4 regions of the Yersinia hibernica genome follow, and region 3 is predicted to be linked to each of the others. Evidence: predicted binding sites of a transcription regulator. Region 3 holds the regulator's gene; each other region holds the start of a gene.

Region 1 (7,716 bases), 2.0 Mb from region 3:
GGAACTGCACACCTTTATCCGGGAAGTCGGTGAAGACTCCGTCAACCCCAGCCTGATTATAGATAATATCGAACAGCTGATTCACATCCGTGGCGTATTTCGGCAGCTTATCCGCACGAATGGTGTATGGATGCACCATCATATTATTAGCGTGCGCATCTTTGACCATCCCGGTCAGCTTGATGTTATCCGGTGTTGAAGTCTCCACGACCAGCATATGATAGTCAGGGCCGATGCCGTCAGCATACTGTGCCACCTGTTTCATCGCGCCGGGTTTGAACATCCAGTCATAGCTATAATTAACCCACTGACCATCAGGTTTCTGCTCGTAGGTTTCGTTCCAGTCGGTATAAGCCACCAGTTGAACCAGTTTCAGGTTCATGCCCATCTTCGGTTCCAACTCATTCTTGATGCGCTTTAATTCATTGGCATCAAAGCATTGCAGATAAACTTTATCGCCTTTGGTGGTGTAACCGTACTGTTTCAATACTTCCAGCACTTTGGTGGAAATATCTTTCCCTTCCTGTTTATGGAACCATGGTGCTTTGATTTCAGGATAGATACCGATGTTTTTACCGGTTGAATGATTCAGCCCCTGAACAAATTCAATCTCTTCCTGGAAAGTGTGTACACGGAAGTCAGATTTGCCCATGGGGAAACGGCCCGGGTAGCTCTGTACTTTGTTACCATCTTTACCAATATCAAAGCCTTCGGTAAATTTCAGTGACTTGATTTCCGGTAAAGTGAAGTCAATGGCGTAATAGCGGCCATCTTTACGGGCGCGGTCTGGGAAGCGCTCGGCGACATCTGTCACGCGGTCGAGATAATGGTCATGCAGCACCACTAACTCATTATCTTTGGTCATCACCAAATCTTGTTCAAGGTAATCAGCACCTTGCGCATAGGCCATGGCCTTGGCGGGCAGCGAATGCTCAGGCAAGTAGCCACTGGCACCGCGGTGCGCGATAACCACTTTATCGGCTGAGGGTTTGGTGAGGGGAGATTTTTCCGCCGTAGGTGACTCTGCCGCGTAGGCCATACCAGCGACTGAAGATGCCAAAATCATACTCGCTACCAGTGATTTTATGTGGGTTTGCATTGATAGTGCTCCATTTATCAATTTCAGGGTATGAAAAAGGCCGTGTCGCTATTAATCCATAGATAACGGCACAGCCCAGGTATAACTTAACTAGCGAAACTTATAAATCCTGCTTTCTCGCCATCTCTTCGTGATGTTTTTTCTCACTAAGCATCACCACGAGCAACAACAACACCGCTAAGATACTGCCGCCAATCATCACCATAAAGCCACCGTCCCAACCGAAGTAGTCAACGGTATAACCGACGATAGCACTGGCCGCGACCGAGCCGCCCAGATAACCGAATAAACCGGTGAAACCTGCTGCGGTACCGGCCGCTTTTTTCGGCGCTAATTCAAGGGCATGTAAACCAATCAACATGACCGGGCCATAAATCAGGAAGCCGATAGTGATCATACACGCCATATCGATACCGGGGTTCCCGACTGGGTTCAGCCAGTAAACAATGGTGGCGATAGTCACTAACGTCATAAAGAACACACCGGTGGCACCACGGTTGCCTTTAAACACTTTGTCGGACATCCAACCGCACAGCAGTGTTCCTGGAATACCAGCGTATTCATACAGGAAATAAGCCCATGAGGATTTATCCAGCGCGAAGTGTTTCACTTCTTTCAGGTAGGTCGGTGACCAGTCGAGGATGCCGTAACGCAGTAAATAAACAAAAACGTTAGCAATGGCGATATACCACAGCAATTTGTTAGGGAATACATACTGCATAAAGATTTGCTTGGCGGTCAGCTCTTCTTCGGCTTCTTTGGTGTAGTCATCTGGGTAGTCGTTTTTGTACTCTTCAATGGGTGGCAAGCCCACGGATTGAGGAGTATCACGCATCAGACCAAAGACAATTAATGCCACCAAAATGGCACCAAAAGCAGGCATATAGAGTGCGGCTTTCCAGTCATTGAACCAGGCCATCCCCAGCAGGAACAGCAATGGCGGCAAACCGCCACCCACGTTATGGGCGCAGTTCCAAATGGAAACAATTCCGCCGCGTTCTTTCTTCGACCACCAGTGCACCATGGTACGGCCACATGGCGGCCACCCCATCCCCTGGAACCAGCCGCACAGGAACAGCAGCACAAACATTATGGCGATACTGGATGTTGCCCATGGCACAAAGCCCATAAACAGCATCACGGCCGCAGAGAGAATCAAACCGGCAGAGAGAAATACTCGTGGGTTAGACCGGTCAGAAACCGAACCCATGATGAACTTTGAGAAACCATAAGCAATAGAAATACCGGATAGTGCGAAACCCAGATCCCCGCGCGAGAATCCTTGTTCGATCAAATACGGCATGGCCAGAGTAAAGTTTTTACGTACCAAATAGTAGGCAGCGTAACCGAAGAAGATACCCATGAAGATTTGCCAGCGTAAGCGGCGGTATGTGGGGTCAACCTGGTCTGCGGGGAGCCTTGCCACATGTGGCGCGGGCTTAAAAATACTCAACATGAGTGCCTCCGATGGCTTTTTGTTGTTTTTTTGACTCCGGGATAGCCTGGTATCTATCCGGTGGTTAAACGGTATTCGCTAGCTAAATAGCAAAGCGACTGTCGTTTATGTTCCATAACGAGCGCCATGCTAGATAAATTTGCGTAACTTATCTGTGAGTGATGGCGCATTTGTTACAGTTATATGAAAGCGGCGGCAATTTTGAGCGATTGGTTAACATTTTGAAACTGGTAATGACAAATTACCTGTGACTTTGATCACAATCATGGTTTTTAAACACCATGTTACTTTCGTTTTTGGTTCGTTTTTGTTCCTTATCAAACAATACCCCTAAAGACTGTGGCTCAATAGACTCATAATTAGCCGCCTGGCGGCTGTCTGATAATGTGGGGTCTTTCATGACGAACAGTTCTCCTTACACAGAAACGGATGTCATCATCATTGGTGGTGGTGCGACCGGGGCCGGTATAGCTCGAGACTGCGCCCGCCGGGGTTTAGCGTGCACACTGCTGGAGAGACATGACATTGCCACCGGGGCAACGGGGCGCAACCATGGCTTATTACACAGTGGTGCGCGTTATGCAGTGACCGATGGTGAGTCCGCCCGTGAATGTATTGAAGAAAACCGGATTCTGAAACGCATCGCCCGCCATTGTATTGAGCAAACAGATGGTTTGTTTATCACCTTGCCGGAAGACGCGCTGGAATATCAGGAACAATTTATTGCCCGCTGCCAGGAGGCGGGGATCGAGGCCGAAGCCATTGATCCGCAACAAGCATTACGGCTCGAACCTGCGGCCAATCCAGCACTGATTGCCGCCGTGCGGGTGCCGGATGGCACGGTAGACCCCTTCCGCCTAACCGCAGCCAATATGCTGGATGCCCGTGAGCACGGGGCTAATGTACTCACTTATCATGAAGTTATCGGTTTATTGCGCCAAGGTGATCGGGTGAGTGGGGTGCGTGTTTTCGATCATAAAAATCAGCGCCAATATGAGATTCATGCCCAAATCGTGGTTAACGCGGCGGGGATCTGGGGTCAGCACATTGCAGAATACGCTGATCTGCGAATTCGCATGTTTCCAGCCAAAGGCGCGCTGCTGATCCTCGGCCATCGGATCAACAACATGGTGATCAACCGCTGCCGCAAACCGGCGGATGCCGACATCTTGGTGCCGGGCGATACCATTTCATTGATCGGCACCACCTCCACACATATTGAATATGATCAGATAGATAATATGGTCGTCACGGCGCAAGAGGTGGATACCTTAATTCGTGAGGGGTCAAAACTTTCACCGCAACTGGCGCAAACGCGCATTTTACGCGCTTATGCTGGGGTTAGGCCGCTGGTGGCCAGTGATGATGACCCTTCCGGGCGCAATGTGAGCCGCGGCATTGTATTACTCGACCACTCCAGCCGTGATGGGTTGGAGGGCTTCATCACCATTACCGGCGGGAAATTAATGACTTACCGGCTGATGGCGCAATGGGCCACTGATAAAGTCTGCGAAAAACTTGGCGTGACGGCGGCCTGTACCACGGCCCAAGAACCCCTGCCCGGTTCACAGCAGTCAGCGGAACAGACGCTCAGCAAAGTTATTTCCCTGCCGGCCAGTATTCGCGGCTCGGCGGTTTATCGCCATGGTGACCGCGCGACACAATTGTTAGCTGGAAACCGCTTGGATAACAGCTTGGTCTGTGAGTGTGAGGCAGTGACGGCCGGTGAAGTACGCTATGCCATTGAATCTCTTTTCGTCAATAACCTGCTGGATTTACGCCGCCGCACCCGTGTGGGCATGGGGACTTGCCAGGGCGAGCTTTGCGCTTGCCGCGCGGCGGGTTTACTCAGCCGCTTTAAGGTGGCGACCCCACAACAATCCCGCGAACAACTGGTGCAGTTCCTTAATGAGCGCTGGAAAGGTGTGCGGCCAATAGCCTGGGGTGATGCTTTACGCGAAAGTGAGTTTACTCATTGGGTTTATCAGGGTCTTTGTGGCCTGGACGATAGCCCAAGCATGACCAATGTTCAGGAGAAACCAGATGAAATTTGATGTGATTATCATCGGGGGTGGGCTGGCTGGCCTGGCCTGCGGTATTCGCCTGGCTGAGCAAGGTAAATATTGCGCCATTGTCAGTGCCGGTCAAAATGCGCTGCATTTTTCCTCTGGCTCTTTGGATCTATTGGCAAAATTACCGGATGGGCGGGCAGTGAGCCAGCCGCTCTCGGCACTGGAAATGTTAGCGGAGTTAGCTCCTGAGCATCCTTATAGCAAAATGGGGCAAACCGCTCAGGTGGGGCAGCTGGCACAACAAGCGGAATCCCTGTTACAGCGATGTGGCCTGAATCTGGTCGGTAGCGCGACGAAAAATCACTTGCGCCTTACGCCATTGGGCAGTTGCCGCCCCACTTGGCTCAGCCCGGTGGATATCCCGGTGGCACCCTTGGCAGGCCCACTGCCGTGGCACAAAGTCGCGGTGATTGGAATTGAAGGTTTCCTCGACTTTCAGCCACAAATGGTTGCCAGCGCCTTGCAGGAGCAGGGGGTTGAAGCCACTGCGGATTATCTGCATTCACTGGCGCTGGATCGCCTGCGGGATAATCCCAGCGAATTTCGGGCGGTGAACATTGCTCGGGTGCTGGATCAACCAGAAAATCTGCAACCGCTAGCTGATGAGTTAGTGCGTTTGTCAGCTGCTGCGGAAATGATTTTACTGCCCGCTTGTATTGGGCTGGATGAATCGGCCCCATTGGATGCCCTGCGCGCGGCGGTGGGCAAGCCCATTCAGTTGTTGCCAACTCTGCCGCCATCATTACTCGGCATGCGCCTGCATCAAGCTCTGCGCCAGCGCTTCCAGCAATTAGGCGGCATGGTTATGCCCGGTGATGCTGTCTTGCGCGCTGAATTGGTGGGGAATCGGATTACCGGGCTGTATAGCCGCAACCATGGTGATATTCCACTGCGGGCCACCCAGATGGTGCTGGCGAGTGGCAGTTTCTTCAGCAATGGGCTGGTGGCCACTTTTGAGCAGGTCTATGAGCCAATACTGGATCTGGATATTTTATCACTGCCGAATCGGGCGGATTGGAGCCGCAGCAATATGTTTGCGCCGCAACCTTATTTGCAATTTGGCGTACACACCGATAACCAGCTGCGGGCGCTACGCGGCGGGGTGGCCTTGGATAATTTACACGTGATTGGCGCAGTTCTCGGCGGATTCGACCCGCTGCAACAAGGATGCGGTGCTGGGGTTTCGCTGACCAGCGCATTGTTTGTCGCACAGCAGATTGTCAGCGCCATGGAGGTAACATTATGACGTGGCTGCCACAGCACCAAGACATTCAGGATAAACATGTATCACGGGATAACAGCTTTGAAAGTTGCATCAAATGCACGGTGTGTACCACTTATTGCCCAGTGGCGAAAGTTAACCCGCTTTATCCGGGGCCAAAACAAGCCGGCCCCGATGGTGAGCGCCTGCGCCTGAAAGATCCGGCCCTCTATGATGATGCATTGAAGTATTGCACTAACTGCAAACGTTGCGAAGTCGCCTGCCCGTCAGATGTAAAAATCGGCGACATCATCCAGCGCGCTAAAGCCAGTTACAGCAGCAATAAGCCCAAACTGCGCGATGCTATCCTCAGTCACACCGATATTATGGGCACACTTTCGACGCCGTTTGCCCCGGTCGTCAATGCCGTCACGGGGTTAAAACCGGTGCGAGCTTTGCTTGATAAAGCATTGAAAATTGACCATCGGCGCGAGTTACCCAAATACTCGTTTGGTACTTTCCGCCGCTGGTATCGCCAACAAGCTGAGAAACAACAGCAATATACTGAGCAAGTGGCGTTTTTCCATGGCTGCTTTGTTAACTACAACCATCCGCAGCTGGGTAAGGATTTAATCAGTGTATTCAATGCCATGAACATTGGTGTTCAATTGCTTAAACGCGAGAAATGCTGTGGTGTGCCGCTGATTGCCAATGGGTTTATTGCACAGGCGAAAAAACAGGCGCGGGTGAATTTGGCGTCTCTCACTGACGCGGTGATTGATCGGGATATCCCAGTGGTCGCCACCTCCTCAAGTTGTACTTTTACATTGAGAGATGAATATCCGCATCTGCTGGATGTCGATACCGCGCCAGTGCGCGACAGAGTGGAGCTGGCGACGCGCTATCTCTACCGCTTATTAGACCAAGGGCGTGAGTTGCCGCTGAAAGCCTTATTCTCTTCAGAAAACAAACCGTTACGCATTGCTTACCATACCCCTTGTCACATGGAAAAAATGGGCTGGACGGCTTATACCCTGGCCTTGTTGCAGCGCATTCCGGGTATTGATCTGGTGGTGTTGGATTCTCAATGTTGTGGAATTGCCGGAACATATGGCTTTAAATCAGAGAATTACGCCACATCCCAAGGAATTGGGGCCTCATTATTCCAACAAATTGAGGGCAGTGGTGTTGATTTAGTGATTACTGACTGTGAAACCTGTAAATGGCAGATTGAAATGTCGACCAGCAAGAAATGCGAGCATCCGATGACCTTACTGGCACAGGCATTGGCATGAGAGTCAAAGATAGAGCGCGGTTGCCCCGCGCCCTATTGAACAAGCCCCCAGACTTACGGGACTGATGGTGAATTTAATTTCAAGGTGCTGATAATAGACTCAGCTTCTGTTTGCGCTTGCTGCTGATTCTCAGCTGGCAGAGTAATTTGTATGGTTATCAGTCTGTTATCAACATTTCCCATTAACACAGAAGAATAAGCTTTCTGGCCACCGCTGGTAATAATACTGTCCAATTGCTGGAAAGGATGCCCATCGACCTTAATGGCTTTGTTCGTCACGACTTGTAGGTTGGCATCACGGGTGCGTTGCTGCTCGGCCAGGCGCTCAGTGAGCACATCCAAGGCTTCATTGCTCTTATCACCTAAAATCACGATAACCGCTTTATCGCCAGTTTTGTTGGCGTAAACGTGCATATTGTTAGCTTGATTACCCATTTTCCCGCTTTGGTCAGATAAGTCAGCAGGCAAACTAAACGCGACTTTACCCTCCAACAGGCTGACTGGCTGGCCGACATTCTTATCATTGCCACCATCACAGGCACTTAATCCTGCAACCAACAGGCCGACGGCGAGAAATTTGGTTATTTTATGCAT
Region 2 (7,716 bases), 2.1 Mb from region 3:
TTGACGGATAAAGTTACGGGAGCACCTCGGTACAAATTCAGACTATCTGCCAGCGCGGTATTATCCGGTGATTTTAGTTGTGCAAATTTGCTGTGAACATTACCTGTGGAACTGAGTATTAGCCCATCAGCTGTGCATTGATGTTGCCAATGATGGGTCTGCTCAGCTGCGGGCGGAACATGGTGGATAAGAACACCATAGCCAATACTGATGGTCATTGGCGCGTGGATTTTACTTTTATCCCCATTACCCACCGCTTTAATATTAACGACCGGATCGATATACAAGCGATATAATGTCTCTTGTTCAGGAGACTTTAAGGGAAGTAACTTGATATCCCGTTTTTGTTTCGGCCCTAAAGTAATGCGGCTGGGATTGAAAATTATCTCAGGCTGAGAAATATCGCTAATCGGTGTTTTCTTCTCCGGATTCATTCCCGGGTTTTCTACCCGTTGTAACGCGATATTTAAATAAAGAGGTTTATCGCCGCTATTATAAACCTGTATTGTCCGATGTTGGCTCATGGCTTCTACAGTGGTGCGAGTCGGAATCGCCATTAACTGCCCGTAAGCTGTGGTGACAGGGGCCAGTAATAAAGCAATAATGGGGAGTGAATTTTTATATTTCATGATTGTTTCCGTCTGTATTAATTGGTATCACAAAGGTAAATATGGTTACTCTGCTGGCGCATATCGCAGTGATAACGAAGCGGACCATTTTGGACCGTAATATTTTTCAGCATGACATCAGAATTAATGGCAAATAGCCCATTAGGGTGGACGGTATCGCCAGTTTCTTTCACTACGCCACTAATAGGTTTGCCCTGCGAGTCTTTAAGAAAACCGCTATAAAGCATATCTAGCGTGATATCCGCTTTGCTCATAAAGACTTGCCCAGGGTGAGCGCGGATAATATTAACCGGTAGCTGAATATTCATATCCAGATCACTGCGGTTATTATGTGTTCGGACAAAGAAACGGTCTTGATAGCGTGGAACCGGTATGACGTAGGTACCCCCACCGGTGACCGGATTTCCTTCGGCGTGGAAGCTATAAGGTGTGTCTAGCAACTCTGGTGTTTTTATCAGCAATGCCGAACCGCTATAGCTACTGCGCCCTAATGCCAGCCCTTGGGGGCTGATGGCTAACATGCCGTTATAACTGAAACCCCCGTTGGTTATCTTGTTATCAACACCCATGCGCGCAGAAATATCACCACGGCTAGCGCTGCGTTGTACAAAAGTCCCGATGCTATTGGTTTTTCCGCTGGTGCTGCCATTGATACCCAAAGTGCTGCTGCCGTGGTTATCAATAAACTCTTTTTGATAGCTGGCACTGGTGCTTAATTGGCGCTGTGTATAGGCGCTGTTGAGGCTGGCGCTACTGCGGCGGAAAGATAGCGTGGTATTCATAAATACCCCGTAGTTATTTTGGCTGTGCCATTGCCCGCCTTTCAGTACGCCAAGGGAAAGGTTCAAGCCGAATTGTGGTCGTCGCCAATCCCAACTGCTTTGAATTCGATGTTGTTGATTATTTTGGTATTGATTGAATTGATAACTGAGTTGAGTTGGCCCTAATCGACGGCTATAAGATGCTGATGTACTGCCAGCATTGGCGGCATATAGAGAGACATTGGGGGTTTGATAACGCGCCAGCGCGAAATAGCCCACTGTAGAATTTCCGCCATTTAAGCGTAGGTAACCGCCACTGCGTTTTTCCCCGGACAGCACACCTAAAGCTGGGGTGATATTAAGACTGGAGAAATTCACAGGGTGCGATATATTTCCCTCAGCAGCCCAATTGCGAGAGTCATCAGTTAATAAAGTGAAATTGGTTTGGGCGCTTTTTATCCTCATACTGCGGCCAAATTGGGCCAGATGATGAGACCCGCTTTGGTTGCGCGTTGCTCCTTTTCCCATCGTCATAAACCACCCATTATTGATCTGAGTATCAATATTGCTGACGATTTGGCTTTCTTGGCTGACGACTCGCCCAGTGTTATCCACTAAGCGAATATCAACACTATAATAGCCGCCGGGAAGTTGGTTATAATCAATTTCATTGCGGCCAAGTTGTGCAGGAATTCGGCGAATAAGCTGATTATCACGATAAATTTCATAGTCACCATCGACAGTGGCATATAATACAAGACTACCCGCTGAAGGTTTATCAAGGGCCAAATAGCTCTGGCTACCTAAGGTGATAAACTGATCTAATGCAGGGTTTATCAGGGTATGAATACTGCCAGCATTATTATCCAGATTATCTTGCTTACCCGCGCGTAAATAGAGTGCCTGAAAGTTCTTTTGTAAATACCAACTGCCTATGCCGGCTTGGCTGCTGCGTTGATATTGTGCTTGATTGGCAAACAGATAATTATTTTTTGAGCGGGTGGTATTATAAAACCATTGTAAAAAACCATAAGATTGCAGGGGCAGCCCCACGTAGCCTTGCCCACGCGCCGACATAGCACTGTAATTTCTGGCGGTCATACGGAGGTCAAAAGATTGGTTATGTACTAGCCCCCAAGTGGTGGCGGGCATTAGGTAGCGGTTATTATTATTTGTGATAGTCACAACATGGTTGACTTTATCTAAAATAATGTGATGACCAGATAAGATATAGTCACAACCATTTTTGCATTGCAAATAAGGTATTTCTGGCAAAATACTTTTTAGTAATGAAATTGATTTTTCATTAATATGGTTATCACGATATTGTGTCGAGTCGAAGCTTAATTGCTGCTTTTCTTCGGAGAAAAACAGTGGTCTGGGCAATGTTTGACCGTCTAGTATAGCAAGAAATTGCACCGTTTTATGTTCTTCAGTAGCTGAAAACCCTGCTGGGACCAGATGCTCAATAGTGATACTTTCTTCCGCAAAAATTGAACCGGATGTGGAAAGAAACAAAGTTAATATAATTATATTATTGACTGTTTTGACCTTTGTCATTGGATTCCATTCCATTATTAGTTATGGATTTCAGAAATTGGTTATCTCTGATAAGTATATATTCCATTCCTGGTGTTTATGACTAAATGATTTTTTATGTATTAACTTAGAAGAAGTTACAGCCAATAGCCTAAGTTCTGAGCTGTATAATAAATAAAATATATTTTTATACTTACTGGTATATTAAAATTATACGGTATTTTCCAAAATAAGGTGCAGACGCCCTCCGTACATCTCGCCTCCTCTAACATCCAAAGGCTCGGTTGCTTCTACCACTAAATCGACAGGCTGCTTTATTTCGTCTGCAGTAAATTTAATATTATTAAGACTTAATGCTTTCCCTCCGATGGTTACATTATGATCAGTAAATTTCTTTATATCTGGGTCTGGGTCTGGATCCAGATCAAAAGCATATCTGTTTTCTTGTAGTTCTAGCGGTGAGCCAAGTTTGACATTGACGCCAGTACCATTATTAATGGTTATCTGAATATTCTCACTATGCGAGTGAATGTTTTTATTTTCAACTTTTACTAACTTAATATCATTCAGTGCTTTTCCGTTAGATTTTTTTATTGTTAATGCGGAGGGAATCTCTGCGGAAACATAAATATACTTATCTACTGGTACTGAATGCGCGGCCATGCTACTGGATAATATGGTGGTCGTTATCACGGGAAAAAGTATTTTATTCATTATTAATATCTCCTGTTTATTATCAAAGTTCTTCTTCAATCACAAGTTTAGCTGTGCCAGAGTATATATCTCCTGCTAAAGTTCTTTTTGGGGGAGCAGCATTTATTTTTAACTCAACATATGTTTCGCCACGAGATAAATCAATCGGTGTGTAATCAACCGTATTATAAGGGATCTCTATTAATAATTTATCATCTATTAAAATTTCATGGTCGATAAATTTAGCGCCGTTTTTATTTTTTAAAATGAATTTGTCTGATAGATAAATATTAACACTATTGGCCCCTAATGCTGTTATTTTAATGCATTCAGTATGAGTGTATACATCTGACTTTAAATCATATTTTAATTTGGCATTATCAAATGGAGTACCATTGCATTTAGTCAGGTAGAGTGAATCCAAAATTTCGGCATTAACTTTAATTTCTTTTTTCAAGGGTTGTGCATAAGCATTAATACGACAAAACAATATAGCGATAGCAATAACTAAAAATATTTTTTTCCCCATGATTCTCACCTTTTTTAGAACACAATTTCTCAGTGTATATATTATTGAATTTATTCTTTAAATTACTTCTTCAACAACAAGATTAGCTATTCCTGAATATATGTCACCGACGACAGCATCTCTTGGTTTAAATGCAGTTATTGCTAATTCAAGGGTGGCCTCACCATTGTTCAATGTATGGTCATCGCTACCACGTGCAGATAAAGATAGAGGTCCATGATCTAAAGTAATTCTAGGGTATATGAACTCAATACCATCCTTATTAATCAAGGAGAATTTTTTTGAGAGATAAACTCTAACTTTTTTAGCACCAATAGCTTTTATTGTAATATTCTCAGCATGCGCATATTTTTTGTTTATATTTTTGTATCCCATTCCACCATGTTCGGGCGTGAGATTAATCTCATTAAGTGGCGCGCCATCAGCTTTAGTCAGAGTAATACGCGTTTCGGCCTCTACTTCAATCTGAATATCTTTACTTTGTGATGATGCTGCATGAACATTAGTGCTGCTAATCAGTGTTGCCAGAACTAAAGTTGAAAATAGTACTTTCTTCATTTTCACTCCCTTTATTAAAGGATGGTATTAATGATATTTTAATTTTCATTAAGTTGCATTGGCGCAAACATAAATGTTTTGCGCCAATGTTTTTTTGTTAAAAGGGCAATTAATTTTCTTCTTCAATCACCAGTTTGACAATGCCAGAGTATATGCCAGCAGGGGCGCTATCAGGCTGTTTAGCACTTATGACTAAGTCAAGATCAGTATCATTACTAGCAGTATCTAAATCGAAAGATACAGCCTTCAAACTTGGCTTCATATCTTTACCTCCTAATGTTACTTTATGGTCGGTAAATTCGTGGTTACCATCTTTGTCCTTCAATTCGAAAGTGTCAGGCATGGAAATGTTAACTTTATTCGCAGTTGCTGACTTTATTTTAATATTTTCAGTGTGAGTATAAGTGCCGTCGTTGTTTTGAACGTCATAGTTAAGCTTGATTTTATCGATTGGGGTACCATCGGCTTTGTTCATACTGACGACGGAATGAACTTCCGCTTCAACCTGAATATTTTTTTCTAGCGCTTGTGCATAAACTGCTGCGCTACTAACTAATGCGGCCATAGTTACAATTGATAATAGAGTCTTTTTCATTATGGATACCTAATAGTCCTTTATGTAAAACCCATTCGACATGAATTGGGTTATTATTTTGGTATTTTTTATGGGTATATAACGACAATAATGAGGGTGTTAATATAGTCGTATTAATACCGTGCCCCACAAGGCGAGAGAACAGTAACATGTCTGACAGAAGAGGTTCAATAATGGTATGGCTAAATTAAGGAAAGAAAATTAACTTAAGTTAAATGAGTTAATAACTTTCTAATTATGTTTAAATTTTTATTTCTTTTGTTTGATTATATTTTTTAAATTATCAATGGATTTCTCTAAAGCAGTCACTTAATTCGTCGCTTAAGATAATCACGTATCCTTTTTGATTTTCTTGTCATTTTTCTGCCATCTAAAAGCGATATTTCTGTCATGAAACAGTGTCATGTTTGCTTCCGAACAAAAACTGATTTATTTCGCTCATCCGCCGCAGTTCATTGAGGTGAGCCATACAGATTTATTCAGGGGCAAGATATGTTTAACAACATTATTGGTAAAACATCAATTTGTGTCGCGCTGACCTTGGCATTGAGTGCCAATGCGCTGGCGGTAACTGAAATTCCTTTCTGGCACTCGATGGAGGGTGAGTTAGGTGTGGAAGTGAATTCGTTAGCCGATCGTTTTAACCAGTCGCATGCTGATTATAAAATTGTACCGGTCTATAAAGGTAACTACGAACAGAGTTTGGCGGCGGGTATTGCGGCTTTTCGTTCAGGGAAAGCACCGGCGATTTTGCAAGTTTATGAAGTGGGTACCGCAACCATGATGGCCAGTAAAGCTATCAAGCCGGTATTCCAGGTCTTTAAAGACGCTAATATCAATTTCGATGAATCCGTCTTTGTGCCAACGGTTGCCGGCTATTACACCGATGCTAAAACTGGCCATTTATTATCCCAGCCATTTAACAGCTCCACCCCGGTGCTGTATTACAACAAAGATGCATTTAAGAAAGCGGGTTTGAATCCAGATAAACCGCCTAAAACTTGGCAAGAGCTGGCTGAAGATACCGCTAAATTACGTGCCGCGGGTTCAAGTTGTGGTTACGCCAGCGGCTGGCAGGGCTGGATTCAAATTGAAAACTTCAGCGCCTGGCATGGCCAACCAATCGCCAGCCGGAATAATGGTTTTGATGGCACTGATGCGGTATTAGTGTTCAACCAGCCGGTGCAGGTTAAACATATTCAATTGCTGTCGGACATGAACAAGAAAGGCGATTTCACTTATTTTGGCCGCAAGGATGAATCAACCGCCAAGTTTTATAATGGTGATTGTGCGATTACCACCGCTTCCTCCGGTTCACTGGCGGATATTCGCCACTACGCCAAGTTTAATTACGGTGTTGGGATGATGCCATATGACGCCGATGCCAAGAATGCTCCGCAAAACGCCATTATTGGTGGTGCCAGTTTGTGGGTGATGGACGGTAAAGATAAAGACACTTATAAGGGCGTGGCTGAATTCTTGCAATTCTTGGCCAAACCAGAAATTGCCGCCGAATGGCACCAAAAAACGGGTTATCTGCCAATCACCACCGCCGCTTATGAGCTGACTAAGCAGCAGGGCTTCTATGATAAAAATCCAGGTGCTGATGTTGCGACTCGCCAAATGCTGAACAAGCCGCCTTTGCCGTACACCAAAGGTTTGCGTCTGGGCAATATGCCACAGATTCGTACCGTGGTAGACGAAGAGTTGGAAGGTGTCTGGACTGGCAAGAAGACGCCTCAGGCAGCACTGGATACCGCGGTAACGCGGGGTGATGTGCTGCTGCGTCGCTTTGAGCAAGCAAACAAATAATATTCTTTGGCTATTTTATTCGGCCGTGTGGGGCGGTGCGCTGCCTCGCAAACGGCCGATGTCAGTAACGCCAAATTAGATATGACGTTTTGGTTAACACTGCGGTGGTAATCAATACCCTGTTCGATAAACGGTTAATTTTATGTCATCTTCCCGTCCCGGTTTTTCCTGTCATTGGCTACCTTACCTGTTGGTGTTACCGCAACTGGCCATCACCGCCGTTTTCTTCTTGTGGCCCGCGGGTGAAGCGCTGTGGTATTCGGTGCAAATGTTGGATCCATTTGGCCTATCTAGCGAGTTTGTCGGGCTGAGTAATTTTATTGCGCTGTTTCATGATGAATATTATTTGGCCTCGTTTTACACCACGTTGATTTTCAGTTCGTTGGTGGCGGGTATTGGTCTGACTGTTTCACTGTTCCTCGCCGCGATGGTGGATTACGTCCTGCGCGGCAGCCGTATCTATCAAACTTTAATGATTTTGCCTTATGCCGTTGCCCCCGCAGTGGCAGCGGTGCTGTGGATATTTTTGTTCAATCCCGGGCTGGGGTTGATAACTCACGTCCTTGCCACTCTGGGTTACAACTGGAATCACGCGCAAAA
Region 3 (7,716 bases):
ACCAAAAGAAAAAGTCCTAAGTTGTGGTCTTCCCGACGTGATGAAACGATACAAAGCTCTGATAAACGCAAACTCCGGCGGTTAATAAGCAATCAATTTCGTCAGTATGCAGTGTTTTTGAAGTTATTTGCAGGTGGAATAGGCCAACAACGGCGGTAAGTAGACCGTTTATAGCGGAGAAAGGCAAGTCTGGATCACAAAAGCAGAGCCTTCGTCCAGATAATTTAACCAAACCAGTCAATAATTCCAGATTTAGAAAAATACACGCCATATGATTTGTATCATTTATATCCAACTGTTAACAAATCAATCAGCAAAACCCAACTCTTTTCGAGTATGCTTCAGCATCTCAGGGGGCAGGGGCAAGTAGCCATCATGAGTCACACGTTTTTGCCCTTCTGGCGATAAAACACGCTCAAAAAAGGCCGCAGTCAGCGGCTCTAGCGGCTTACCCGGTACTTTATTGATATAAATATACAGATAGCGCGATAAGGGGTAGCGCCCATTTTTGACATTCTCGGCAGTCGGCATCACATAATCTTGGCCATTGGCAGCCAGTGAAAGTGATTTAACGCCGCTGTTTCGAAAGCCGATACTGGCATAGCCAATGGCATTTAATGAACCGGCGACCGCCTGCACCACGGAAGCCGACCCTGGCAATTCATTGATATTATTATCAAAATCACCATCACAGAGCACTCGCTGTTTGAAGAAACCATAGGTGCCAGAAGCTGAGTTTCGACTATAGCGCTGCAAAGATAGCGCCGCCCAACGTCCCGTCAACCCGAGTTCGCCAAAACGCTGAATACGCTGAGATTCGCCGCATCGGCGATTTTGCGAAAAAACAGCATCAAGTTGAGATAAAGTGATTTTATTCAGTGGGTTATCCTGATGAACAAAAACCACCAATGCATCTACCGCCACCGGGACAGCCAGCGGTGGATAACCATAACGTTGCGTAAATGCGGTGACTTCAGCAGCTTTCATTGGCCGGCTCATCGGGCCGAGTTGCGTCGCCCCTGCCGCCAATGCCGCCGGGGCGGTAGAGGAACCTGCTGCCTGTATTTGTAAGTTAACGCCGGGATAATGGCGATTGAAATCATCAGCCCATAAAAACATCAAGTTAGCTAAGGTATCGGAGCCGACACTGGAAAGATTACCGGACAAAGCATGAGGTTTTAGCGCCTGCACCTCTGCAACAGGCGAAACCGCGACAGGTAGTGCATAAGCCCCCCAGCAGCACCCGAGCAGAGCATGTAACAGTGCCAGTTTTCCCCATTTCATCAGCTTGGTGTCCATGCAATCTTAGGATTTGACTGCATTCTCGGTTAAAACCGGCGGAACAATCAACCGATTCGGCAAGGTAAAAATAAATCTCGTCCCCAAGCCGATTTCACTCATAATCTCCAAACGTGCCTCGTGATGGCTCAATGCATGCTTCACAATGGCCAACCCCAAGCCACTGCCCCCCGTCTGTCTTGAGCGGGCTTTATCCACCCGATAAAAGCGCTCGGTAAGACGCGGCAGATGCTCAGGGCCAATGCCCGGCCCATTATCACTTACCTGAAATTGTGCACCTTGTGCAGTGCGCTGCCAGCACACTTCAATCTTGGTGCCATTTGGTGTGTGATTGACCGCGTTATAGACCAGATTAGACACCGCGCTGCGCAGTTGATCTTCATTACCGAACACTTTGAGTTGCTCATTGATACGGAAAGTAATTTCATGACGCCCGTCGCTTAATGCTTGCACCTCATGCTGCAACATTTTCAGCATACGCGGAATATCGACCTGTTCATTCATATCTATACTTGGCGCAGCTTCAATTCGCGACAGCGTCAATAATTGTTTCACCAACCCATCCATACGTTTGGTCTGTTCCTGCATCGTCCCCAGAGCTTTATCCCGTAATGGCCCCGCCAACTCTTGATCGTGCATCATTTCCAGATAGCCCTGCAAGACGGTCAGAGGAGTGCGCAGCTCATGACTGACATTGGCAAAGAAATTACGCCGTGCCCCTTCGAGCTGGCGCATTTGGGTAACATCACGGGCCACCATCAGCAATTGCCCCTCAGAATATGGCATCACGCGGAACTCAACGTAATAACCATTATTCAGTTGCAGGGTCAATGGGCGGGAAAACTCTTGCTGCTGTAGGTACTGACTGAATTCAGGGTAGCGCAGCAAGTTAAGAATATGCTGGCCATTATCTTCCGGCCAACGGAACCCCAGCAATTGCTGCGCCAAACCATTACACCAGAAAATATTGCCATCAATTGTCGTCATAACGACTGCATCAGGTAATGATTCGGCACCGCTACGGAACCGCTTGATAAGTAAAGCCAATTCACGCCGCCGCCGCCGGTTGCGCAATTGCATCTGATATAAGCCGTAAAATAAAGGTTCCCAGCTCCAGCGCCCCGCAGGCGGAGTCATGCTGCGGTCTAACCACAGCCAATGAGATAATTTGAGTTGGTTATAGAAATTCCAGACCAGCGCCGCGATAACTGAAACCAATAATAGCCAAGGAAGGTGCCCGATAAAGGCACCTAACAATAATGCGGGCAGACAAAAAAGGGCCAGCTCTAACGCCAGCGTTTTCCATGATAAACGTTCTAACACAACGAATTCTCCGGCACTGAAAACTCAGTAGCGCGTTGAGAAACGGTATCCGGTTCCCCGGACAGTTTGTACCATTCTGTCATGGCCATCAATTTCAAGCGCCTTACGTAGCCGACGAATATGCACATCAACAGTGCGGTCTTCTACATAAACGTTAGTGCCCCAGACATAATTAAGCAACTGTTCCCGGCTGTAAACTCGCTCAGGATGGGTCATAAAGAAGTGCAATAACTTAAACTCGGTCGGCCCCATATCTAGCGCTTGCTCATTGGCCATCACTCTATGCGAGGAAGGATCTAAACTTAACCCTTGCATTTCAATCACTTCTTCAACTGCCATTGGTGAGATCCGGCGCATAACAGCTTTGATGCGCGCCACCAATTCTTTGGGTGAAAAAGGTTTGGTAATGTAGTCATCAGCTCCCACTTCCAAACCGCGCACTCGGTCTTCCTCTTCGCCACGGGCGGTCAACATCATCACTGGGATATCGCGGGTCAGCGCTTCACGTTTCATGTGTTTAATAAACTGAATACCTGAACCTCCAGGTAACATCCAGTCCAATAACACTAAATCGGGGAAAGGCTCCGATAAACGAGTCACTGCACTGTCATAGTCCTCGGCTTCTAACGGTTGGTAGCCATTCTGTTCCAACACAAAACACACCATCTCACGGATGGGGGCTTCATCTTCAACTACCAGTATGCGTCTTGCCATCATTAACCCTGCCAGTAAGTTAGTGGTCACTACTTGATTTCGGAAGCCATTATGCGTCACTTTTATGACATTTTTATGAAAAACATCGCGCTCTTGCAAGCAATAAGCATAGTGAAAAATTTCATGATAATTGTAAAATGCAGCACTCAAGTTTGCGAGGCGTCTCGGAGATTTCTCTCTCCCCCTGCTTTTGGCCGCGACATCCGGCGGGCAACGTTTATAATCAGCGCCATTATCTTAGAAAGACCACCTGCCATAGCGGGAGATTTATGCGCATTATTCACACCTCTGACTGGCATCTAGGCCAGCATTTCTTTACCAAAAGCCGTGCGCCTGAACATCAGGCCTTTTTGCACTGGCTTATTGAACAAATTGAAGAAAATCAGGTTGATGCGCTGATTGTAGCGGGTGATATTTTTGATACTGGCTCGCCACCCAGCTATGCCCGTGAGCTGTATAACCGTTTTGTCGCCGAACTCCAAGCAACAAGTTGCCAGTTGGTTGTGTTAGGGGGGAATCATGATTCAGTAGCAACACTGAATGAGTCTCGGGGTCTGCTTTCTTATTTGAATACCACCGTCATTTCTTGCGCTAATAGCAATCTGGATCAACAAGTTATTATTCTGAAAGACCGTCAAGGCCAACCAGCGGCCCTACTTTGCGCGATTCCTTTTTTGCGACCACGCGATTTAGTCACCAGTCAGGCCGGTGAATCCGGTGGGCAAAAACAACTGGCATTACAAGAAGCTATTGCCGCTCACTATCAGGCGCTTTATCAGCGGGCAGTGGTACAGCGCACTGAACTAGGGTTGCCCCTACCTATTATTGCCACCGGGCATTTAACCACCGTGGGGGTCACCACCACCGACTCGGTGCGTGATATTTACATCGGCACATTGGATGCTTTCCCGGCTCAAGCTTTCCCCCCGGCGGATTATATTGCGCTGGGCCATATCCATCGCGCTCAGCAAGTGGCAAAAACCGAGCATATCCGCTACAGCGGTTCCCCCATCGCGTTAAGTTTTGATGAGTTGGGCAGAGAAAAAAGTGTCTATTTGGTTGAGTTTGCTCAGCAAGCTTTAGCATCAGTGACCCCACTCTTCATCCCACAATTTCAACCAATGAAACTCGTCAAAGGCGATTTGGCGCAAATAGAGCAACAGCTAGCCGAATTTGCTCACCATCAGGGCTTACCGGTATGGCTAGATATCGAAGTCGTAACACAGGACTATCTCACTGATATTCAAAGGCGAATACAGGCACTGGCTGCGGAACTGCCAGTGGAAGTGGTACTACTACGGCGCAGTAAAGAGCAGCGCAATCACAGCATTGAACGCCAAGAAAAAGAAACTCTCAATGAGCTAAATGTCACGGATGTATTTGAGCGCCGGTTGGCGCAAGAGGCGGATTTAGCCGAGCCACGCCAAGAGCGCATGCGCCAAATGTTCAATCAAGTGGTGGAGGACATCACACAAGGTAAAGATGCTGCAGAGGAACAACTGACATGAGAATTTTAAGTTTACGGCTGAAAAATATTAATTCTCTACAAGGTGAATGGAAGATTGATTTCACTGCAGAGCCCTTTGCCAGCAGCGGATTATTCGCTATCACCGGCCCGACAGGGGCGGGTAAAACCACGCTGCTTGATGCCATTTGTCTCGCGCTATACCACCAAACTCCGCGTTTGAATGTCACTCCTAGCCAAAACGAACTGATGACTCGCCACACTGCGGAGTCGCTAGCTGAAGTTGAATTCGAGGTAAAAGGAACACGTTATCGCGCGTTCTGGAGCCAGCGCCGTGCCAAAAATAGCCCGGAGGGAAATCTACAAGCCCCTAAAGTTGAGCTGGCGCTGTGTGAAGATGGCAAAATCCTGGCGGATAAAGTGCGTGATAAGCTTGATATGATTGCTGCGATCACCGGACTGGATTTTGGCCGATTCACCAAATCGATGCTGCTATCTCAGGGGCAATTCGCCGCGTTCCTTAATGCCGATGCTAATGACCGCGCGGAATTATTGGAAGAATTAACCGGCACCGATATCTATGGGCGGTTATCTGAACATGTTTTTGAACAGCATAAGCAGGCCAAGCTCGCGCTAGATACATTGCACCAACGTGCCAGTGGTATTGAGCTTCTTAATGAAGAACAGCGTTTAGCTTTAGCACAACAATTAGATGCACTCAGTGAACAAGAAAAACAGTTCACCGCAGAGCAACACGTGAATCAAAACCAAATAAATTGGCTCACCCATTGGCAACAGCAGCAAAAAAATGTACTCGAATATCAACAACAACAGCAGCTCATTGAGCAAGAATATCAACAAGCACAGCCCGAACTGCAACGACTGGCCCGCAGTGAACCCGCTGAAAAGTTACGCCCCTTATTGCATGAGCGCGCACGTAGCCTACAGGATTTGCAGCAGATACAACTGCGTGTTACCACACTGACAGCACAACAAAAGCAACTTCAGACACAACTTACACCACTAGCCCACGCACTGGAACAGGCCAATCTTGCTCGCCAACAGCAAGCAGCTAGGCAGCATGAACAAGAAACACTGATCGAGCAAAAAGTCGTTCCACTGGATAACATTATTGCTCAACAGCAGCACGCATTAATGCTACTTGCCACACAACTACAGCAGTTACGCAGTAAAGAACAGCATGTTAAACAACAAGTTGAATTAAATGAGCAACAGTTAAAGCAAACCCACCAGCGCCAGCAGCAACTGACGGAGTATACCCACCAGCATGCTCATCATCAGCACTGGGAAAAAAATCTACCCTTGTGGCGAGAGCAATTTCGCCAATTACATATTCAGCAAAAACAATTGGTTGAAAGCGAGCAGCAATTACAGCAAGAAGTCGCATTGCTCAGCTCCTTACAACAGCAAATCGCCACACTAAATGAACAAGAAAAACAACAGCAAACCGCATTAGCCCAAGCCAATGCTCAGGCGGGCAGCATTCAGCAACAATTGTCAGCACTTGAACAGCAACAACCTTTAGCACAATTACACCAACAGCTGTCTGAACTCCAGCAACAGCGGCCAGTGCGACAGCAATTAGCCGCGTTATCACCGCTGGCACAACAAGTACAAGCGCTGCATGACAAACAACAGCAACAATTAGCAGGTCAACAACAGCAGCGACAACAACTCGAACAGCAGTTGGCAGAAAAACGTCAGTTATATAAACAACAAAAACAACATCTGACGGATCTGGAAGCTTTACTGGAGAGCGAAAAAAAAATAGTCAAGTTAGAGGCAGAGAGAGCCAAACTGCAACCGGGGAAGGCATGCCCATTATGTGGGGCATTGGATCACCCCGCTATTATTGAGTATCAATCTGTCAAACCCTCAGAAACGGCCATGCGAGTTGAAGAACTGCGACTTCAGGTTGAGCAGCTTTTCACTGTAGGAACAGAATTACGCACTCAGGTAGCAAATGCACAACAGCAGCAGTTACGCCTAGAGCAAGAGCTACAGTACAGCCAGCAGCAATTGACTGATTATCAACAACAATGGCAAACACTGACACAACCACTGGCGCTGACATTTGCCTTGAATGAACCTACGGCTTTAGCCGCCTGGCTACAGCAACAGGAACAATCAGAGCAAATCTGCCAACAGAGACGGACTGAATATGAACAGCTGAATCAGCAATATCAACAAGCTAAAGATATTCTGGCTCAGGTAGAACAGCAGCAGCAGAAGCATCAACAGCAATTAACATTCGTGATTCAGCGCCAACAAGATGCCCAGCAATCTCACCAGAAACTGCTTTTACAACAGCAACATCAACAAGCTGAGTGGGTAAAAACGCGCCAAGATTTTAGTCATACCCTGGCAGAACTATCACTATCGCTACCTGAAACAGACCAACAACAGAACTGGCTATCTCTGCGAGAAGAAGAAAATCAACACTGGCAGCAGTACCAACAAGAGCTGCAGCAGTTGGCTCTAGCCCAAAAAGCGCTGGAAACGCAGATTGAAAATGAGCGTCGCCATTTACAAGAATGCATTGACCAGCTCTCGGCGCTCAGCCAACAGCATCAACAAGCCGAAACCTTGTTCCAGCAACAACAGCAACAACGCCAGGCACTGTTTGGTGATATTCAGGTGACAGAGGCACGCCAGTTATTACGCCAACAGCAGCAACAGGCCGAGTTGACACAGCAGAATGCATCTCACGCGCTGCAACAGGCACAATCTCAACTTAACTTGCTATCCGGTGAGTTAGCGGCGCTGCTACAGCAAAAACAGCAAAGTCAGCTGCGCGCGGCTGCAGCCCAAACTGAATTACAACACGCATTGGCAGACAGTGAATTTAAGGATGAGGATGCCTTAACCAGCGCATTACTCAATGAAGAAGAAAG
Region 4 (7,716 bases), 1.8 Mb from region 3:
TCACTGATTGCCATATTGCTAATGCCGGTCAATACCCAAAAGATGAACAAATTGAAGATCACCTAAAAATACTGGCTGATAATAAAACCTCTTGCCTTGTCGTATTAGCATCAAATGAAGACATTAAAAAAGTTGGTTATACTGATTATTTCACCACTAACAATACCTATGCCACATCAACTTTAGTTGAAAAAAATCATAAATTAGGTTCGAAAGTACTTGCAAATATATATGTATTAGCAACAAAGAATAGCAAAGGGATATGTGTTGAGATTCCGGTGGTTCATGTAACCAATTGGCCAGATAAGAAACCAATTCCAAGGCTGGCATTAAGAGAGATGGTAAAAGTAGTGACTGATTTCAACAAGATTTTTCAAGATAAAAACAAACACCTATTGAACAACCTTGATGAAGGGAAACCTTTTGTTCACTGTAAAGCCGGTGTTGGAAGAACAGGGACATTTATTGCTGAATATTATATGTCAAATCACTCAGATAAAAATATCAGCCTAGAGAGAGTTATTGAAGATATGCGCACATCACGTAATGAAAAAATGGTTCAAACTCAAGAACAACTGAATACGCTGGTGGCTATATGTAAAGATCAAAATAGGCCGATATTTAAATCAGATGAAAAACCTAATCCAGCTATAAATGAACCTATTTACGCTAATGTAGCCCGAGCATAACATATGGATATTTACCAGCAAGTTTGTGAAGAACTCGGCATTGTAAATCTGACATTCGATGAAAATAATTTATTTATCTGCGAATTGAATTGCACAGAATCCGACAACGAATATAGCTGCCAGCTATCAATTTACCGCGATGAAATTGAACAAAGCTTATGCTTTGCGCTTTCTGGAAAAAATGAGTTACCGACGGTGATTTCCGGTGATTTTCTCACCCATTTATGTGAGCAGGCGCTACAACCTTTAAATTCAGGACTGGGCATTGGAATTTTCCCTGGCAGTCGGCTTCTCACCGTGTTTAAAAAAGTGTCTTTGGCCGGATATTATCAAGGCAGTCTTAACCAACTTTTATCGGAATTGATGACATCAATTGAGGAGTGGGATAGCCGCCTTATTACAGCTTAGTGTTGAGTTATATATTCAAAACAAGTTAGTGACCAATGGCTTATAAAAATCAGCCCCCTAATCAAGCATCAAGATACCGCTTGATTGGGGGAGTTTGTTATTTTTCAACTTTGGTGGAAAGCAGCTTTTCTAAATCATCGCCACCGAGGTGGCGGAAATCCTGACCTTTAACAAAGTAGAAGATAAACTCACAAATATTCTGGCAACGATCACCAATACGTTCAATGGAGCGGGCGCAAAACAGTGCTGTTAGCACGCTGGGTATGGTGCGCGGATCTTCCATCATATAGGTCATTAACTGGCGCACAATGCCCTCATATTCCTGATCGACCTTCTTATCTTCGCGATAAATTCGGATAGCCTCATCCAAATCCATCCGGGCGAAAGCATCCAGTACATCATGCAGCATCTGCACGGTGTGGCGGCCTAAAGACTCCAAACTGACTAACAGTGGCTGGTGCTGTTGGGAGAATTTTTCCAACGCCGTGCGGCAGATTTTATCCGCCACATCGCCAATGCGCTCTAGCTCAGAAATCGTCTTGATGATGGCCATCACCAGGCGCAAATCACTGGCGGTTGGCTGACGTTTAGCAATGATGCGCACACAGGCTTCATCAATCGCCACTTCCATCATATTGACTTTCTTGTCGCCATCAATGACCTGTTTGGCCAACTCACCGTCCTGATTATGCATGGCGGTGATTGCATCAGATAATTGTTGCTCCACCAGCCCACCCATGGTCAATACTTGGGTGCGGATATGTTCAAGTTCTGCATTGAACTGGCCGGAAATATGTTTATTAAGATTCAAGTTATCCATGACACTTCCCGTACGTATAAGTGGTCGAAATGAATGAGATCGACTCCAAAGCCATCAACCATAGCGACCAGTAATATAATCTTCCGTCTGTTTCTGCTGTGGTGCGGTAAACAGGGTATCGGTATCACTGAATTCAATTAACTCACCCAGATACATAAATGCCGTGTAATCTGAACAGCGAGCCGCCTGCTGCATGTTGTGCGTCACAATCACTACCGTATATTCAGATTTCAATTCACTAATAAGCTCTTCAATCCGGCCGGTGGAAATAGGATCAAGTGCTGAGCAAGGCTCATCGAGCAACAGCACCTCCGGGCGAATGGCGATACCACGGGCGATACATAAACGCTGTTGCTGCCCGCCAGACAAGCTATAACCACTCTGATGTAACTTATCTTTGGTTTCATTCCACAGCGCCGCTTTGGTCAAAGCCCACTGCACGCGTTCATCCATATCAGCGCGCGACAAGTTTTCAAACAGTTTCACACCAAAGGCGATGTTATCGTAAATCGACATGGGGAAGGGGGTTGGTTTTTGGAAAACCATGCCCACTTTTGCCCGCAATAAAGCAATATCTTGTTTATCCGTCAGGATATTTTGCCCATCGAGCAAGATATCACCCTCAGCACGTTGATCCGGATACAACTGATACATCTTATTGAATGTACGCAGCAAAGTAGACTTACCGCAACCGGATGGGCCGATGAATGCTGTGACCTGGTTTTTGGCAATATCCAGCGAAATATTCTTCAGCGCATGAAATTTGCCGTAGTAGAAGTTCAGATCGCGAACCTGAATTTTGCTGTTGTTGATGTCAGTAGCCATACTCATCAAGACTTCTCTCTTTTAGCCAATGCCGCCGTAGCCGCATTTTGGAATTTATTGGCGAATCGGTATTTTCTTTGCTAATTAATAGCCCGTTCTCAGCCGATTAATACTTCTTCTTAGCGAAAATAACGCGAGCCAGAATATTCAGTAGCAATACACACAGGGTTATCAAAAGCACCCCAGCCCAGGCCAGTTGCTGCCATTCACTAAACGGGCTCATGGCAAACTTAAAGATGGTAACGGGCAGGTTAGCAATAGGCTGCATCAGGTCGGTACTCCAGAACTGGTTGGAGAGCGAGGTGAACAGTAAAGGGGCGGTTTCACCCGCAATACGCGCTACCGCTAACAAGATACCGGTCAAAATACCGGAGACAGAGGCCTTCAAAGTAATGGCCGATATCATGCGCCACTTTGGTGTTCCTAAGGCGTAGGCCGCTTCGCGCAAGCTATCCGGTACCAATTTCAGCATATTTTCAGTGGTACGAATAACAATCGGCACCTGTAACAGCGCCAGTGCTATCACGCCCGCCCAGCCGGAGAAATGTTCCATCTTGGCCACCACAATGGTGTAGACAAACAAGCCGACCACAATGGAAGGTGCTGATAACAAAATGTCATTTATAAAGCGGGTAATTTCTGCCAGCCAGGATTTACGGCCATACTCAGCCAGATAAATCCCCGCCATAATACCTAATGGGGTGCCAATCACTGTCGCCCACAGAATTAACAACCCACTCCCGGCAATGGCGTTGGCTAAACCACCACCGGCGGTGTTAGGTGGCGGTGTCATCTCGGTAAACAGCGCCAAAGACATGCCATCAATACCTTTGGTTACGGTAGAGAATAAAATCCACACCAACCAAAACAGACCAAATGCCATGGTTACCATTGAAAGTATTAAGGCAATCCGATTCTTTTGACGACGCCAGGCCTGCTTTTTACGGCGGGTTTCCATCAGTGTTGCATCACTTTGCATATTCATCGTCGCCATCTTAGCGCCCCTCTTTCTTAGCCAGACGCAAAATCATTAGCTTAGACAAAGCCAGTACGATAAAGGTAATAACAAACAAGATCAGACCCAGTTCCATCAATGCGGCGGTATGTAAACCAGATTCAGCTTCGGCAAACTCATTCGCCAACGCGGAGGTAATACTGTTGCCCGGCATAAACAGCGAGAAGCTGTCGAGCTGATAGGTGTTGCCGATGATAAAGGTCACCGCCATGGTTTCACCCAATGCACGCCCCAACCCCAACATCACGCCGCCGATAACACCATTTTTGGTATAAGGCAGCACAATACGCCAAATCACTTCCCAGGTGGTGCAGCCAATGCCATAGGCCGATTCTTTCATCATCACCGGGGTTTGTTCAAATACATCGCGCATCACCGCGGCAATGTAAGGAATAATCATGATGGCTAAAATGACACCGGCAGCCAAAATACCAATACCAAATGCAGGGCCAGAGAACAGCACCCCCACAATCGGAATACCTGACATAACATTGCCAACCGGCTCTTGAAAATAACGGGCAAACAGCGGGGCGAAGACAAACAAACCCCACATACCGTAAACAATGCTAGGGATTGCGGCCAGCAATTCAATCGCAACTCCCAGTGGGCGTTTTAGCCAGTTCGGTGCCAGTTCAGTTAAGAACAAAGCAATGCCAAAACTGACCGGAACCGCGATGAGCAAGGCGATAACAGAGGTGACCACGGTGCCGTAAATGGGGACTAAAGCACCAAACTGCTCAGCCGGGGCATCCCACTCTTTGGTCCACAAGAAGGCCCAACCAAATTTTTCAATGCTTGGCCAGGAAGCAATAATCAATGAAACGATAATGCCGCCCAACAGAAATAGGGTAATCAGCGCCGCCAATTTAACCAGCGCACTGAAGATAATATCACCGTATTTACTCGGTGCTTTGATAGTTGGCTTATTCGCAGCCATAGACTCTCTTCTCATCCGACCCGTCGTAATTGAAGTTGCCGGGGTGTTGGTTGCATTCACAAACCCGAATCACTTACACAAGTAAGCTCATCGGGATTTGTTCACTTGCCGCCTACCTGTAACTCCAATGACTTTGGGTTTAAGGTATCTAATAAATCAATTTACAGGTTCAATCAAAAAATTGGCTTACCGCTGCTGTCTTTAATCTGTGTCTTCCAAGCGGCGCGGACTTGCTCAACAACTTCTGCTGGCAATGTTGCATAATCCAGCTCGTTGGCTTGTTTAGCGCCATGGGTGTAACCCCAGTCAAAGAACTTCAGCACTTCAACGCCGTTAGCTGCGTTTTTCTGAACTTTATGCACCAAAATGAAAGTTGTTGAGGTGATTGGCCAGACATCATCACCTTTTTGATTGGTTAAATCTTGAGCGAACGTTTTGCTCCAGTCGACACCTTTCGCCGCAGAGCTAAAGCTGTGCTCGGTCGGGCTAACGGGTTTCCCATCAGCAGAAATCAGTTTGGTATAAGCCAGATTATTCTGTTTGGCGTAAGCATATTCTACATAGCCAATAGAGCCCGGAAGGCGCTGTACAAAGGCGGCGATACCGTCGTTACCTTTACCACCCAAACCCGTCGGCCAGTTAACCGTAGAGCCTGCGCCAATTTTTTCTTTCCATTCGGCGTTGACTTTAGCCAGGTAGCTGGTGAACACAAATGAAGTGCCGGAACCGTCAGCGCGACGCACCACTGCAATATTTTGATCTGGCAATTTAACACCCGGGTTCAACTTAACAATAGCGGGGTCATTCCACTTTTTCACATTGCCCAGATAAATATCACCCAGTGTTTTACCGTCTAATGTCAACTCACCGGATTTAATCCCAGGAATATTAACGGCCAGCACCACACCGCCAATCACAGTCGGGAATTGGAATAAACCTTCAGCGGCCAGTTTTTCGTCTGCCAATGGCGCATCAGAAGCACCGAAATCAACAGTATTGGCAATGATTTGTTTCACGCCACCGGAAGAACCGATCCCCTGATAGTTAACTTTATTACCTGTTTCTTTCTGATAAGAATCTGCCCACTTGGCATACACCGGCGCGGGGAATGTCGCACCTGCACCTGTCAGGCTTGCAGCAGCGAACGCGGACACGGTGGTCATAGATAAAGTCGCTGCCACAATGCTGGCTACGGTGGTACGCATCAGTTTCATAATCCCTCCTAATGGGATATTAGAATCAACTTTAAATTGTTTTCATCAGATTAAGTATGGTGCAGGAGGGAAAATAGGACAGTTTAATGACAGAAAAATGTACGAAATATTACAGTTATATGACAGACAAACAAAAACAAAATAAGCTCATGAATAATATATATTTTTAACTTTCTCCGTTTAGATATTCCAACTCTCATTAGAGGGGGTATAAAGCAAAAAACGCTTATTTCATCCGCAACAGTCTGTTTTCTTTTCTTCACGTCTGATGTCTTACAGCAGAGTAATTAAGTTACTCATACAAAAATGGCCCGGTTGATAATCTCTGCAGAATTTGCTTATGATTTGCGATTAAAAGTGGCACTTACTTACAGCAGGAAAAAGCACCTAACTGATAATCATCCTAGGTGCTTTTTTATTTGCTGGCAGCGGGTAAGACTAAACAAAGTATCAGGATCAACCTCTCGGTTTTTATTGCAGCTTAACAGGGATGAGTGATATTGCGATGAACTTGCTGCAATAATTCCAACAGCTGCCTTTGCAGAACCTCCGGGCTATCTTTCAATAACTCATTGGCGACCTGCTCCTGTAAATCTCTTAGCCGCACAAACAGCTGTTTCCCCTGGTCACTTAAGTGAAGACAGCGAACACGTTTGTCATTTTCACTCGGGCTGCGCTCCAATAACTCTTTATCCTGAAGACTCGCCAGCATACGAGCCATTTGTGCTTTGTCGGTATGACTGCGATCTACTAATTCTTTTTGCGTTAGACCTGAATTGCGGCCCACGTGGATCAAAATACGCATTTCATTGAATGTGAGGTCAGGATGAACTGACTCCATGCGGTTGCGGGTAATCGAACGAAAAAGATGCAGCAATTCATGCTGTCTATCAAATATTTCAACGGCTAATGTACAATTCATCCCGCCTCAATTAGTTGACAAAATCAACCTTACTATGGATAATTAGTTGATATTATCAACTTAATGTCAGAGTGTGTCTATAGTCTCGCCAGCATAGCGAGCAATGTTTAATTCCTTTTCTTGATACAGATGAATTCCGGAGATATCCGGCCAGGGATTTATTTCTAACTCTTACAAACTCGCGCCTGTACGGTAATTAGCCCAAAGTGAAAGGTATATATATCTTATGAATAACACTAAACCCACGAATTCAATCCAACCTAAAAAATGCAGAAAACTTCATCGCCGATATACCCCTTTCATTTTCGCTTTTTTCATGGCGGCTATTATGGCTCTTTTTATGTGCGCCACTATCGTGGGAATACAAAGCGGTTTTCATTCAGGATATTTGTGGAGTGTTTTGAAAGCCTACTCTTTGGCAATGCCAGTGGCTTTTTGCTGCGTGATGATGGTGCGCCCATTTGTGATGCAATTGGTCAAACTCACCGTGGATATTTGAGGTTATTCTTTTCTGCGGGGAAATACCGAAACTTCCGCCCATTAAAAAAGCCGGCTTTTTAGCCGGCTTTTACTGTCAAATATCTATTTCTGCTTATTCAACAGTGACAGATTTTGCCAAGTTGCGCGGTTTGTCCACATCAGTGCCTTTAATCAGCGCGACGTGGTAAGCCAGCAACTGTAGCGGCACAGTGTAGAAGATTGGCGCAATAATCTCTTCAACATGGGGCAATGGCACAATCTTAATCAATTCACTACTGGTAAAACCGGCATTTTCATCAGCGAATACATACAGCAAACCGCCGCGTGCACGCACTTCTTCAATATTGGACTTCAGTTTTTCCAGTAAATCATTGTTAGGCGCGACCACAATCACCGGCATATTGGC

The links. The regulator PhoB, encoded in region 3, activates phosphate uptake and scavenging genes when phosphate is short. The targets are predictions, from matches to a motif close to CTGTCATAAAACTGNCNNAT.
Region 1: glpT (glycerol-3-phosphate transporter) is a predicted target of PhoB. The motif match lies at 2,726-2,745, and genes of this name have one in related genera.
Region 2: ugpB (sn-glycerol-3-phosphate ABC transporter substrate-binding protein UgpB) is a predicted target of PhoB. The motif match lies at 5,690-5,709, and genes of this name have one in related genera.
Region 4: pstS (phosphate ABC transporter substrate-binding protein PstS) is a predicted target of PhoB. The motif match lies at 5,982-6,001, and genes of this name have one in related genera.

The regions. Positions count from the first base shown of each region.
Region 1 is NZ_CP032487.1:240,194-247,909, forward strand. Features, by position in the region: gene glpQ (glycerophosphodiester phosphodiesterase) at 1-1,099, opposite strand, end outside; gene glpT (glycerol-3-phosphate transporter) at 1,200-2,555, opposite strand; gene D5F51_RS22560 (hypothetical protein) at 2,797-2,955, opposite strand; gene glpA (anaerobic glycerol-3-phosphate dehydrogenase subunit A) at 2,954-4,609, shown strand; gene glpB (glycerol-3-phosphate dehydrogenase subunit GlpB) at 4,599-5,873, shown strand; gene glpC (anaerobic glycerol-3-phosphate dehydrogenase subunit GlpC) at 5,870-7,123, shown strand; gene D5F51_RS01150 (DcrB family lipoprotein) at 7,177-7,716, opposite strand.
Region 2 is NZ_CP032487.1:267,115-274,830, forward strand. Features, by position in the region: gene D5F51_RS01260 (fimbria/pilus periplasmic chaperone) at 1-629, opposite strand, end outside; gene D5F51_RS01265 (TcfC E-set like domain-containing protein) at 647-2,950, opposite strand; gene D5F51_RS01270 (CS1 type fimbrial major subunit) at 3,140-3,643, opposite strand; gene D5F51_RS01275 (CS1 type fimbrial major subunit) at 3,666-4,151, opposite strand; gene D5F51_RS01280 (CS1 type fimbrial major subunit) at 4,209-4,709, opposite strand; gene D5F51_RS01285 (CS1 type fimbrial major subunit) at 4,819-5,304, opposite strand; gene ugpB (sn-glycerol-3-phosphate ABC transporter substrate-binding protein UgpB) at 5,797-7,116, shown strand; gene ugpA (sn-glycerol-3-phosphate ABC transporter permease UgpA) at 7,259-7,716, shown strand, end outside.
Region 3 is NZ_CP032487.1:2,949,513-2,957,228, forward strand. Features, by position in the region: gene D5F51_RS13950 (PstS family phosphate ABC transporter substrate-binding protein) at 307-1,284, opposite strand; gene phoR (phosphate regulon sensor histidine kinase PhoR) at 1,306-2,622, opposite strand; gene phoB (phosphate response regulator transcription factor PhoB) at 2,647-3,336, opposite strand; gene sbcD (exonuclease subunit SbcD) at 3,606-4,844, shown strand; gene D5F51_RS13970 (SbcC/MukB-like Walker B domain-containing protein) at 4,841-7,716, shown strand, end outside.
Region 4 is NZ_CP032487.1:4,721,210-4,728,925, forward strand. Features, by position in the region: gene D5F51_RS22040 (protein-tyrosine phosphatase family protein) at 1-689, shown strand, start outside; gene D5F51_RS22045 (hypothetical protein) at 693-1,097, shown strand; gene phoU (phosphate signaling complex protein PhoU) at 1,195-1,917, opposite strand; gene pstB (phosphate ABC transporter ATP-binding protein PstB) at 1,972-2,748, opposite strand; gene pstA (phosphate ABC transporter permease PstA) at 2,849-3,736, opposite strand; gene pstC (phosphate ABC transporter permease PstC) at 3,738-4,694, opposite strand; gene pstS (phosphate ABC transporter substrate-binding protein PstS) at 4,868-5,908, opposite strand; gene D5F51_RS22075 (MarR family winged helix-turn-helix transcriptional regulator) at 6,390-6,830, opposite strand; gene D5F51_RS22645 (DUF2798 domain-containing protein) at 7,057-7,329, shown strand; gene glmS (glutamine--fructose-6-phosphate transaminase (isomerizing)) at 7,423-7,716, opposite strand, start outside.